One region of the Pseudoalteromonas sp. AS71 genome, then DNA from elsewhere that is predicted to be linked to it. Evidence: predicted binding sites of a transcription regulator. Region 1 holds the regulator's gene; each other region holds the start of a gene.

Evidence for each region. The regulator sigma-54, encoded in region 1, starts transcription at its own class of promoters, with help from an activator protein. The targets are predictions, from matches to a motif close to GTTGGCACGNNNNTNGNNT.
Region 2: WNY98_RS12825 (flagellar basal body rod protein FlgF) is a predicted target of sigma-54. The motif match lies at 1,479-1,497, and genes of this name have one in related genera.
Region 3: WNY98_RS01145 (EF-hand domain-containing protein) is a predicted target of sigma-54. The motif match lies at 1,635-1,653, and genes of this name have one in related genera.

The regions. Positions count from the first base shown of each region.
Region 1 is NZ_JBBMQZ010000001.1:49,296-52,577, forward strand. Features, by position in the region: gene rapZ (RNase adapter RapZ) at 1-545, opposite strand, end outside; gene ptsN (PTS IIA-like nitrogen regulatory protein PtsN) at 564-1,016, opposite strand; gene hpf (ribosome hibernation promoting factor) at 1,021-1,308, opposite strand; gene WNY98_RS00290 (RNA polymerase factor sigma-54) at 1,335-2,834, opposite strand; gene lptB (LPS export ABC transporter ATP-binding protein) at 2,904-3,282, opposite strand, start outside.
Region 2 is NZ_JBBMQZ010000015.1:115,623-118,904, forward strand. Features, by position in the region: gene flgG (flagellar basal-body rod protein FlgG) at 1-677, opposite strand, end outside; gene WNY98_RS12825 (flagellar basal body rod protein FlgF) at 699-1,442, opposite strand; gene flgE (flagellar hook protein FlgE) at 1,600-2,970, opposite strand; gene WNY98_RS12835 (flagellar hook assembly protein FlgD) at 3,029-3,282, opposite strand, start outside.
Region 3 is NZ_JBBMQZ010000001.1:222,636-225,917, reverse strand. Features, by position in the region: gene WNY98_RS01150 (HAMP domain-containing sensor histidine kinase) at 1-1,358, opposite strand, end outside; gene WNY98_RS01145 (EF-hand domain-containing protein) at 1,689-1,922, shown strand; gene WNY98_RS01140 (hypothetical protein) at 1,947-2,174, shown strand; gene WNY98_RS01135 (calcium dependent protein) at 2,354-2,590, shown strand; gene WNY98_RS01130 (calcium-binding protein) at 2,600-2,836, shown strand; gene WNY98_RS01125 (energy transducer TonB) at 2,894-3,282, opposite strand, start outside.

The DNA of each region.
Region 1 (3,282 bases):
TCAAATACATAGTCGGCTTCTTTTGGTATACCGTGTTTAAAACCAAACGATTCAAACGTGACAATTAGTTGCTTATCTTTTTTACCTAAAATCTTTTCACGAATAGATTCTGCAAGTTGGTGAACGCTTAAATCAGTTGTGTCTATCATAAAGTCGGCGCGGGTGATTAATACATCAAGTAATTCTTTTTCTTTTTTGATGGCTAAATCAAGAGGCAGCGAGTCAATTGATAGTGGGTGTAACCTGCGTGTTTCTGAAAAGCGTTTTATCAACGTTTGATCGTCGCTATCTAAATAAAATAACGTAGGATTTGCAAAGCCTGGTAAGTATTCAAGAATATCGTTAAATTCATCTTGCTCTTTAGGGATGTTTCGCACATCAATGCTAACAGCAATTTTATCGTAGCTATCAGACACACTGCGAACTAATGAAGGAAGCAAGTTAACTGGAATATTATCTACGCAATAATAGCCTAAATCTTCTACAACGCGTAAAGCAACCGACTTTCCAGAACCAGAACGGCCGCTTATGATAATTAACTCCATTTAACACCCTTTATAAAACTATGATTGATCGACAATAACTTGGTAAAGCTCAGTATCAGATTTTGCACTGCGTAACTGTTTACAAAAATCTTTGTTGTTTAGTTTATCAGCAATGGTTGCTAGAGTCTTTAAGTGCTGCTGGTTATCGCCATCTGGTACGATGAGTGCGACAAAAATATCAACAGGGCGATTATCGATTGCATCAAAGTTTATTGGAGTTTCGCTAACGAGCACTAAAGCCAAAGGCTCTTCTGCACCGCTCATTCTTCCATGAGGAATAGCAATGCCACGCCCTATACCTGTACTACCTAATTTCTCTCTGCTCATTAAAGCATTAAGAATATCTTGTTGCGGTAAATACGGAAGTTTGTCGTGAGCAAGTTCGCTAATGAACTCTAAAATTCTTTTTTTGCTATTAAAAAGGACCGCAGCTTTGCTGCAGTCCTGGCATATAAGTGAACTTAATTTCATCATATTAGTGTCGAGCAAGCTTCTCTTTGTGTTTGATTACTTGGCGATCGAGCTTGTCGATCAACGAGTCAATAGCGGCATACATATCTTGATGTTCTGTAGAGGCAAATAGCTCAGCACCGCTTACGTGTATTGTGGCTTCTGCTTTTTGATTTAATTTTTCTACATCGAGAATGACATGAACATTATTAATATGATCAGAGTGTCTTTCAAGCTTCGCAAATTTAGTATTAATATAGTCTCTTAGTGAATCGGTTAATTCTACGTGACGACCAGTTAAGTTTAGTTGCATAAGCATTACCCTCTTAGTTTAGCGTCTTAAATCAGACTTTTACGCTGATTTGACGGTGGAATAGCAAGAGATTCGCGGTATTTTGCGATTGTACGTCTCGCTACTTTAATTCCTTGCTCAGCCAATATATCCGCTATTTTGCTATCACTCAATGGTTTTGCTGAGTTTTCTGCTGCGATTAATTTTCGGATAAGCGCACGTATTGCTGTAGATGAACATTCACCACCGTTTTCAGTACTTACATGGCTTGAGAAAAAATATTTAAGCTCAAATATACCACGGGGTGTATGCATGTACTTTTGAGTAGTCACACGCGAAATTGTCGATTCGTGCATTTCTACCATTTCAGCAACATCATTTAAAACCATTGGTTTCATGGCTTCAGGGCCATGTTCAAAAAAGCCTTGTTGTTGCTTAACAATACAATTAGTAACTTTTAATAGCGTGTCGTTTCTACTTTCTAAGCTTTTAATAAACCATTTAGCTTCTTGTAAATGTGAGCGAATAAACTGGCTGTCGCCACTTGATTTTACAGTGCGAGACATTGCTGCGTATTGGCTATTAACACGAATTTTAGGCATGCTATCTGGGTTTAATTCGACAACCCAGCGGCCTTTAATTTTTTTAACTGACACATCAGGAATAACATACTCAGATTCTTCCCTTACAATAGTATCTGCAGGTTTTGGGTTGAGAGTATGTATTAGTGTCATTACTTCTTTAAGCTCTTCTTCTTTGAGCTTAGTTTTTTTCATTAATGTACGATAGTCGCGAGCTGCTAATAGATCAATATGCTCGGTTAAAATCATTTTCGTTTCATTAATATAAGGTGTTTCTTTATCAAATTGATTAAGCTGAATACACAAACACTCTTGTAAACTACGTGCAGCAATACCAACAGGATCAAACAGTTGGATGCGTTTTAATACCGCTTCAATTTCATCAAGTTCGACTTCGTTATCATCTTCGTTTTCTTGATTAAAGCTTTCTAAAATCTCTTCGCAGCTTAGTGTTAAAATACCTGAATCATCGACAGCTTCTACAATAGCAATAGCAATAGCTTCGTCTGTAGGGCTAAATGGCGTTAGTTGTAATTGCCACATTAAATACTCATGGAGCGTTTCAGTAGAGGCGCCTTGGTATATTGATTCGTCTTCAGGCATTGGACCTGATGAGGCTGCAGGAGCGGCACTCATGTACTCATCCCAACTGACATCCATAGCCATGTCGTCACTTAGCGTGTCTTTTGCAAGTGCTTCACCAGTATCTTGTTCGTATTCGCTCGGAGCATCATCAGCAGATGCGCTAACAGTTATGTCATCGGTATCAGCTTTTTGCTCGTTTTTACCAGCAGCGTCTTCGGAATAGTCTGCCTCTTCAACCTCTAATAGTGGATTACTGTCGAGAGCTTCTTGTATTTCTTGCTGGAGATCCAATGTACTGAGTTGCAACAAACGAATAGCTTGTTGCAACTGTGGAGTCATTGTAAGTTGCTGGCCCATGCGCAGCTGTAGTGATTGCCTCATGTATCTCTAACAATCCTTTTATGTTGTTATAATTAATACTAGCAGATGCTTAAAGACATGGCGTAAATGTTACAGCCTAAATTGCTCGCCTAAGTAAACATCGCGTACTGTTTTATCATTTAATACGTGTTCTGGAGTACCTGATGCAATCAGCTCCCCATGAGAAACAATGTAGGCTTTTTCACAAACATCAAGGGTCTCTCTTACGTTATGGTCGGTAATTAATACACCAATCCCACGATTTTTAAGATGTTCTATTATTTTCTTTATATCTAATACCGAAATAGGGTCAACACCGGCAAACGGTTCATCCAGTAATATAAATTTAGGATCTGCTGCCAGCGCTCGTGCTATTTCTACACGACGACGTTCTCCCCCCGATAATGCCATACCTTGGCTATCACGAATGTGTTGTATGCTAAATTCATCTAATAAGTTATTGAGCGTG
Region 2 (3,282 bases), on a different contig from region 1:
TTTACGTTAGATGTTTCGAGTGAGCCTTGAATAATACTACCTAACCCTTCAACACCAGGATTACCTTGTACAGGCGCACCACTTACAGCCGTTTCGGTATAAAGGTTTTGACCAATTGGCTCAAGACCCGATGGATTAATAAAGTCACTAATAGTCAGCTGACCAATTACAACGTTATCGGCTTGGCCTGCAACACGTACAGATACTTCGCCGTCTTGGGAAACCGTAATTGATTGCGCGTCATCTGGTACATTCATTTCTGGCTGAATAACGTAACCTGCGCCCGATGTTACAATTCGTCCATCGCCATCAGTAGTAAACTGACCATTGCGCGAGTAAGCAATATTGCCATCAGGTTGCAGTACTTCAAAAAAACCTTCGCCAGAAATCATCCAATCTAGTGAGTTTTCGGTGGTCAACATGTTGCCTTGCGTAAACTCTTTTTGGTTAGCTACAACTTTAGCACCCGCACCTAACATTAAGCCCGACGGCATTTCGGTATCTTGCGATGAACGACCACCTGGTTGATTAATATTTTGATAAAGTAAATCTTCAAATATAGCGCGGCTTTTTTTGTAACCTACGGTACTCGCATTCGCTAAATTATTTGAGATAACCGATATATCGGTTTGTTGAGCGTCTAGCCCAGTTTTACTGATCCACAATGCTGGATTCATAATCGTGTCCTCATTTTAAAGTTAAACTATGCGTAATAACTGATCTTGACGCTCGTCAATTTCTTCAGCTGTTTTCATTAATTTCACTTGTAATTCAAATTGGCGCTGGTGGCTTATCATGTCGACCATTTCGTGAACAGGGTTCACATTTGACATTTCAAGCGAACCACTTAAAACTTTTACATTGGCAGAGGTATCTACTGTTACATTTGCTTTTGGTCTAAATAAACCATCGTTACCTTTTTCGAGCTGGGAGCTATTTGCTTCTACCACTCTAAGCGTGTCTATTTCTTCTAAAAAGTTAGCGGGAGCGCCTTGCGGTCGAACTTGAATAGCGCCATCTTGGCTAAACCCTATTTTTTCGACTGGGACGGGTAAAATAACAGGTCCCCCTTCGCCAATAACTTGACGACCGTGGCTGGTTACGAGCATGCCTTGAGCAGTAATGTTTAACGTACCCACTTTTGTGTAAGCTTCATTACCGGAGGCATCTTGCACAGCAAGCCATGCGTTATCGCTCATCGCGATATCTAAGTCTCGCCCGGTTTGAACAATGCCACCCGATACCATGTTTGAACCCGGACGCTCTTGCATTGAAAATACACGTGTAGGCAAACCTTCGCCAAACGCTTGCATAGAACGCGCCTGGGCAAAGTCAGCTTTAAATCCTGTTGTATTTGCATTCGCCAAATTATTGGCTTTTAAAGCAAGCCCTTGTAGGCTTTGCTTAGCGCCAGAGGCCGCAATGTAGACCATTTTGTCCATAGTATCGACTCACATAAAAAATCTCTGAACTTACAAATGCAAAATAGGTGCCAGATTAAATTTGACGCAACATTGAGAGGTATTTAGAAGGGCTTACAAAGAGGACTTATAAAAAAGGCTGCAAAAATGCAGCCTAATATATTTAATGGGGTTTAGCTTATCGAATCTGCAAAATACTTTGCTGAATAGTTGAGTTAACTTCAAGCGCACGTGAGTTTGCTTGGTAATTACGCTGTGCAGTAATTAAGTCTACAAGCTCGTTTGTAAGATTAGTATTTGATTGCTCAAGCGCTGATGAGTTAATTCCACCAAACGTACCCGAACCGGCTTCACCCGCTACAGGTTCACCTGAATCAATACTTTGCTTCCAGCTTGTATCACCCACTTGTGATAACCCTTGTGAGTTCGGAAAACGCACCATAGCCACTTGCCCTAGGAATGTTGAGTCACCGTTACTGTAAGAAGCGACAATTTTACCGTCTGTTCCTATATCAATTCCGGCTAAACGACCTACTGTTGAGCCATCTTGATCGAGTGCTTTTACTTCAAAACCACTTGAATACTGAGTTGGGATACGTCCAGCCGTGTTATTTTCATCGCGCCAGTTAAGCTCAATACCAGTACCTGGGAAAGTTGCACCATTGTCTAGTAATGTTGATAAACCAGCACCAGAACCCGCTGGCAGTAGTATTTCATCAAAAGTAGTTGTATTTGTATTTGCCACACCACCTGTTGTTGATGGCAAACCACTTGAGTTAAAACCTAGGGTAGTCAGTGGTGTATAAGGTGTCGTTGTTTGTTCTCCACCAGTTGTGCCATCAACTACTTTGCCATCGAGTGTTGCGTATACTTCCCAACTGTTATCTGTACCACCTGCTGCGGCATCATCTTCTTTAGCAAAAAAGTATTGTAAAATATGAGGTTCACCTAGTGAATCATATACTGTTGTTGACGTAGATGAGTTATAAGTACCACTAGACGTAGGGTCAAAATCTAGACCTGATGGATCCGCCGTTGCATCTAAATTAAACGACAAAAATACGTTTTCTGTTGCGCGAGGAGAACCAGACGAGTCAGGGATTTGAATTGGATCAGTTGTGCTCAAACTTACCGACGTTGTATCACCTGTAGATGAGTCAACAGGGAATGCTTGTAAAAAGTTACCTTTTGCGTCAACCATAAAGTTATCTTGGTTAAGCTTAAATGCACCTGCACGTGTATATGTTAAATCTTGCGAAGATAAATCGTCGGTCATCGCAAAATAACCTTCACCAGTGATTGCTAAATCAAGTGAGTTATTTGTAAATTGCAGTGAGCCTTGGTGAAACTGCTGCGCAACCATGGTTGTTTGCACACCGTCACCATTTTTAGTCTTACCAGAGCTAAATACTGATGAAGCGTAAACATCGGCAAACTCAGCGCGTGACTCTTTAAAACCTGTGGTATTAACGTTTGCAATATTATTTGCCGTTACGTCTAAATCTTTTTGCGCGGCAGCAAGGCCGGTTAATGCAATATTGAAGCTCATAATTCACCTCTAACCTGTTAGTCTGTGGCCTGCTAGCAGGCGAAAATACTAAAATTTATTACGCGATTTCTGCTACATCTGTCAGCCTAACCGCACCTTCTTTAGTGTTAATAATAATGCCACTTGAGCCATTAATATTAACGCTTTCAATGTTTTTAAATGTAGCAATGGGCAAGCTTGAAAATTCGCCGTCAGTGCTTCCTTCAGCGGTTACTGAATATTCACCTTCAGGTAAACGCTCACCGGCTTCATTTTTGCCATCCCACGCAAAGCGAACTGCACCTGCTGATTGAGAACCCATATCAATAGTTC
Region 3 (3,282 bases), 170 kb from region 1:
ACAGACTCTTTTACAATAGTTAAGCCCAGCCCACTGCCTTGCAGCGTAACATTTTTACTGTGTTTACCTTGATAAAATGCGCTGAAAATTTGAGTTTTTTCTTGCTCTTTAATACCGCACCCTCTATCGAGCACAGCGATACAAAGTTGATTTTGCTCAAGCGCTAAATTAATAGTAACGCTTTGCTTATCTTCTGAAAATTTTAAGCCATTTGAGATAAGCTGAATTAAAATCATCTCAATAAGCTCACTAGGTAAAGCAAGCGGTTTATTTGGTAAGTCATTTCTCCATTGCAGAGCCTGCTCACGCGCACTTAAGCGATGCTCAAAATGGCTATTTATTTTATTAATAAGGAGGCTAAATTCAACTTCGCTTAGACTGTCTTTACTGGTACGAATCGCATTATAACTCAATAAACTGTCAATCATTGTGCGAAGGCGCACCATAGATTGGCTAATAAGCTCAAGTACCGCTTTTTGCTCACCTGTAATTGGGCCTACTATTTCATCAGTTAGTAAGTCAGTACCTTCGACCATTGAAGCTAACGGCGTTTTTAGCTCATGGGTGACATGGCGTAAAAAAGTATCTTTTTGCTGCTCAAGCATATGTAGTTGCTCTTGCACCCACTGAAGCTTCTCTCCTAGCTCAACTAGCTCAGCGGAACCTTTAACTGATATTTTTTGCTGCCAATGTCCCTGTCCTAACTTATCAATAACCGTGGTTAACCCTTTTAGTCGCCCACTTATGCGCCATAAAAAACCACCACCTACAATTAAAGTAAGTGGAATAAGTGCCACCAGCCAGTTTATAAATGAGGCTTGCAAGCTTGTCAGCTCATTTTGGTTATTGGTAATTTGCGCTTCGTTTTTATCACGTAACCATAAAGTAAGTTCAGCGACTAAATCGCTCACTGGCACAAACAACTCAGCTTGTTGTTGTTTTTGCTCAACCAATTCAACATGCGCGGTTTGTAAGGTGGTATATAAGCGTTGCCATTGGTGGGTATAATCTTTATTCATGTTTACAAATTTAAGCTCATCAATGCTTTGCAGGGATGATTGCCATTTATCAACAATGAGTTTGTCGAGCGATTCACTTTTTAATACCCAGTTTTGCCTAGTGGCCCGCTCAAGACTGTTGAGTTCTTGTTTTAGAGTATTAAACGATTTAGTAACTTGGTAATTATTACTCACAATACTTTGAGTAATAGCTAATTGCTTGTTAAGCGCATTTAAAAATACAATTACCACTATAGAAAGCGGAAGCAACGAAAGCAGCATACTCATTGCAAATTGCCCGATTAAATTAGGCCGCCAGTTAAGCATTGCTTGGTATTTTTTAGCTATGGTTGCTGGCATTTCGTTTAGTCCTTTTAAATTAAGCGTTCTATTATTAAGTGCTTACCTTATACACTAGCTGAACCAGCAATTATATTTAATACGATTAACAGCCAGTGCTACAAAAACAATGTGTCGCCAAATAGAGACAGCGTAAGCCATTGATTTTAAAAACATCTCTTTAATCTCGCTACATAGTGTTGCAAAAGACATACAAAAATTATAATAAACCCTGTAAAAAATTCTCACTCCCCTCAAGTTAAAACGCTAAGCATTTGAAAATTAATAATAATTATTATTGGCATCATTTTTGTAATGCTGTTACTAACTTTAATCAATAAGGAAATAATTATGAACAAACGCATTTTAGTAGTTTCATCATTACTGGCTTTAGGCTTTTTAGGCGCTAACGCACACGCAATGGACGTTCACGCGACTTTTAACGAGCTTGATAAAGACAGCAACGGCACATTAAGTGAAGCCGAAGCAGGTGAAGATGCTGTTTTACACGAGAATTTTTCACAAATTGATACCAATCAAGACGGTCAATTGTCGCTAGATGAATTCAAAAAATTTATCCAATAAACTCATTTAATAAGGAACGTGATTATGAAACAACTTATAGCCGCTTTTTCATTAATGTTTTTAGCAATTAGTGCCACTGTCCTTGCATCGCCAACAAACGTGCGCTTTACCCATTTAGATAAAGATATGGATGGGCAAATATCTGTTGCAGAAGCGAAGAAAGACAAAGAAGTAATGAGACAATTTACCGATTTAGACGAAGACGGTGATGAAAAAATCTCAAAAAAAGAATTTGAAAGCTTTAAACCTTAATCAGTAATTACTGATTAAGGTTTACTTAAGCTTGTTACAGGTAAACTGAGCTTAAAAGCATTTGCCATAATCCCTGAGGGAGTGTGTAAAAGGATTTAATGTTGGGAGTTAAATTACGGCAAGTGCTTTTTACTTTGTTTTAGTCACGAACTTTTAATACATCTTTTGGAAGGAACACCATGAAGATACTTCCCCTTGTTATAAGCATTTTAATGCTATTAAGTTTTGATGCCGCGGCACTTGATGTAAAGCAACGCTTTGATCACCTAGATAGCGACAAAAGCGGCTATTTAACACACGACGAACTTGATCCCCAACCACAACTTTTAAACACCTTTGTAAAATGGGACAAAAACCAAGATAACCAAATTTCGCTAGTCGAATTTAAAAGTTATCTAACTAACAACCTTTACTAAGTGATTTGTATGAAAAGTATAAGTTATATAACGCTGCTGGCGTTTAGTATTTTTAGCACATTTAGTTTTGCCGCAAGTAACGATATTGCAAAGCAATTTAAAAAGCTAGATAGGAACAAAGATGGTTTCTTATCACGTTCAGAAACCGCTATAGATCCGGCTTTGTGGTCACGGTTCTCAAGCTACGATAGTGATAAAGATGGCAAGTTAGCACTAAATGAATATGGCTTATATGCAAGTAAGTAGTTTTATAGCTAGGTAAACAAGCACCTAGCTTATTATATTTATATCTATTAATTACGTTCAGGCTTTATTTTTAGAACAATGCGCCAAATACTCTGCATCAGTAGGTTTTGGGCTCACCATAAAATCCATTTTGAGATAAGTTAGAATAGGTTGCTTACTCGTATTTTCAGTTGTCGCTTTCCAGCGCCATAAACCCACAGCAGCAGCTGCATTATTATCAAACACACCCTCAGGGTAGGATGCAATAACCTTATACCCTTGGGCTTCACCTTGTGAATTAATTAACATAGCCAGCTCAACACAACCTGAAATACTTTTCTTTGCAGCTTCTATCGGATATCGCGGCTCTACTCTTTTAGCAACATCCCAGTATTCACCTGCCTTACTTCGCAGTTCAGGACTCGATAAATCAATAAAACTCGGCATTTCATCGTTTACTTGTTGAT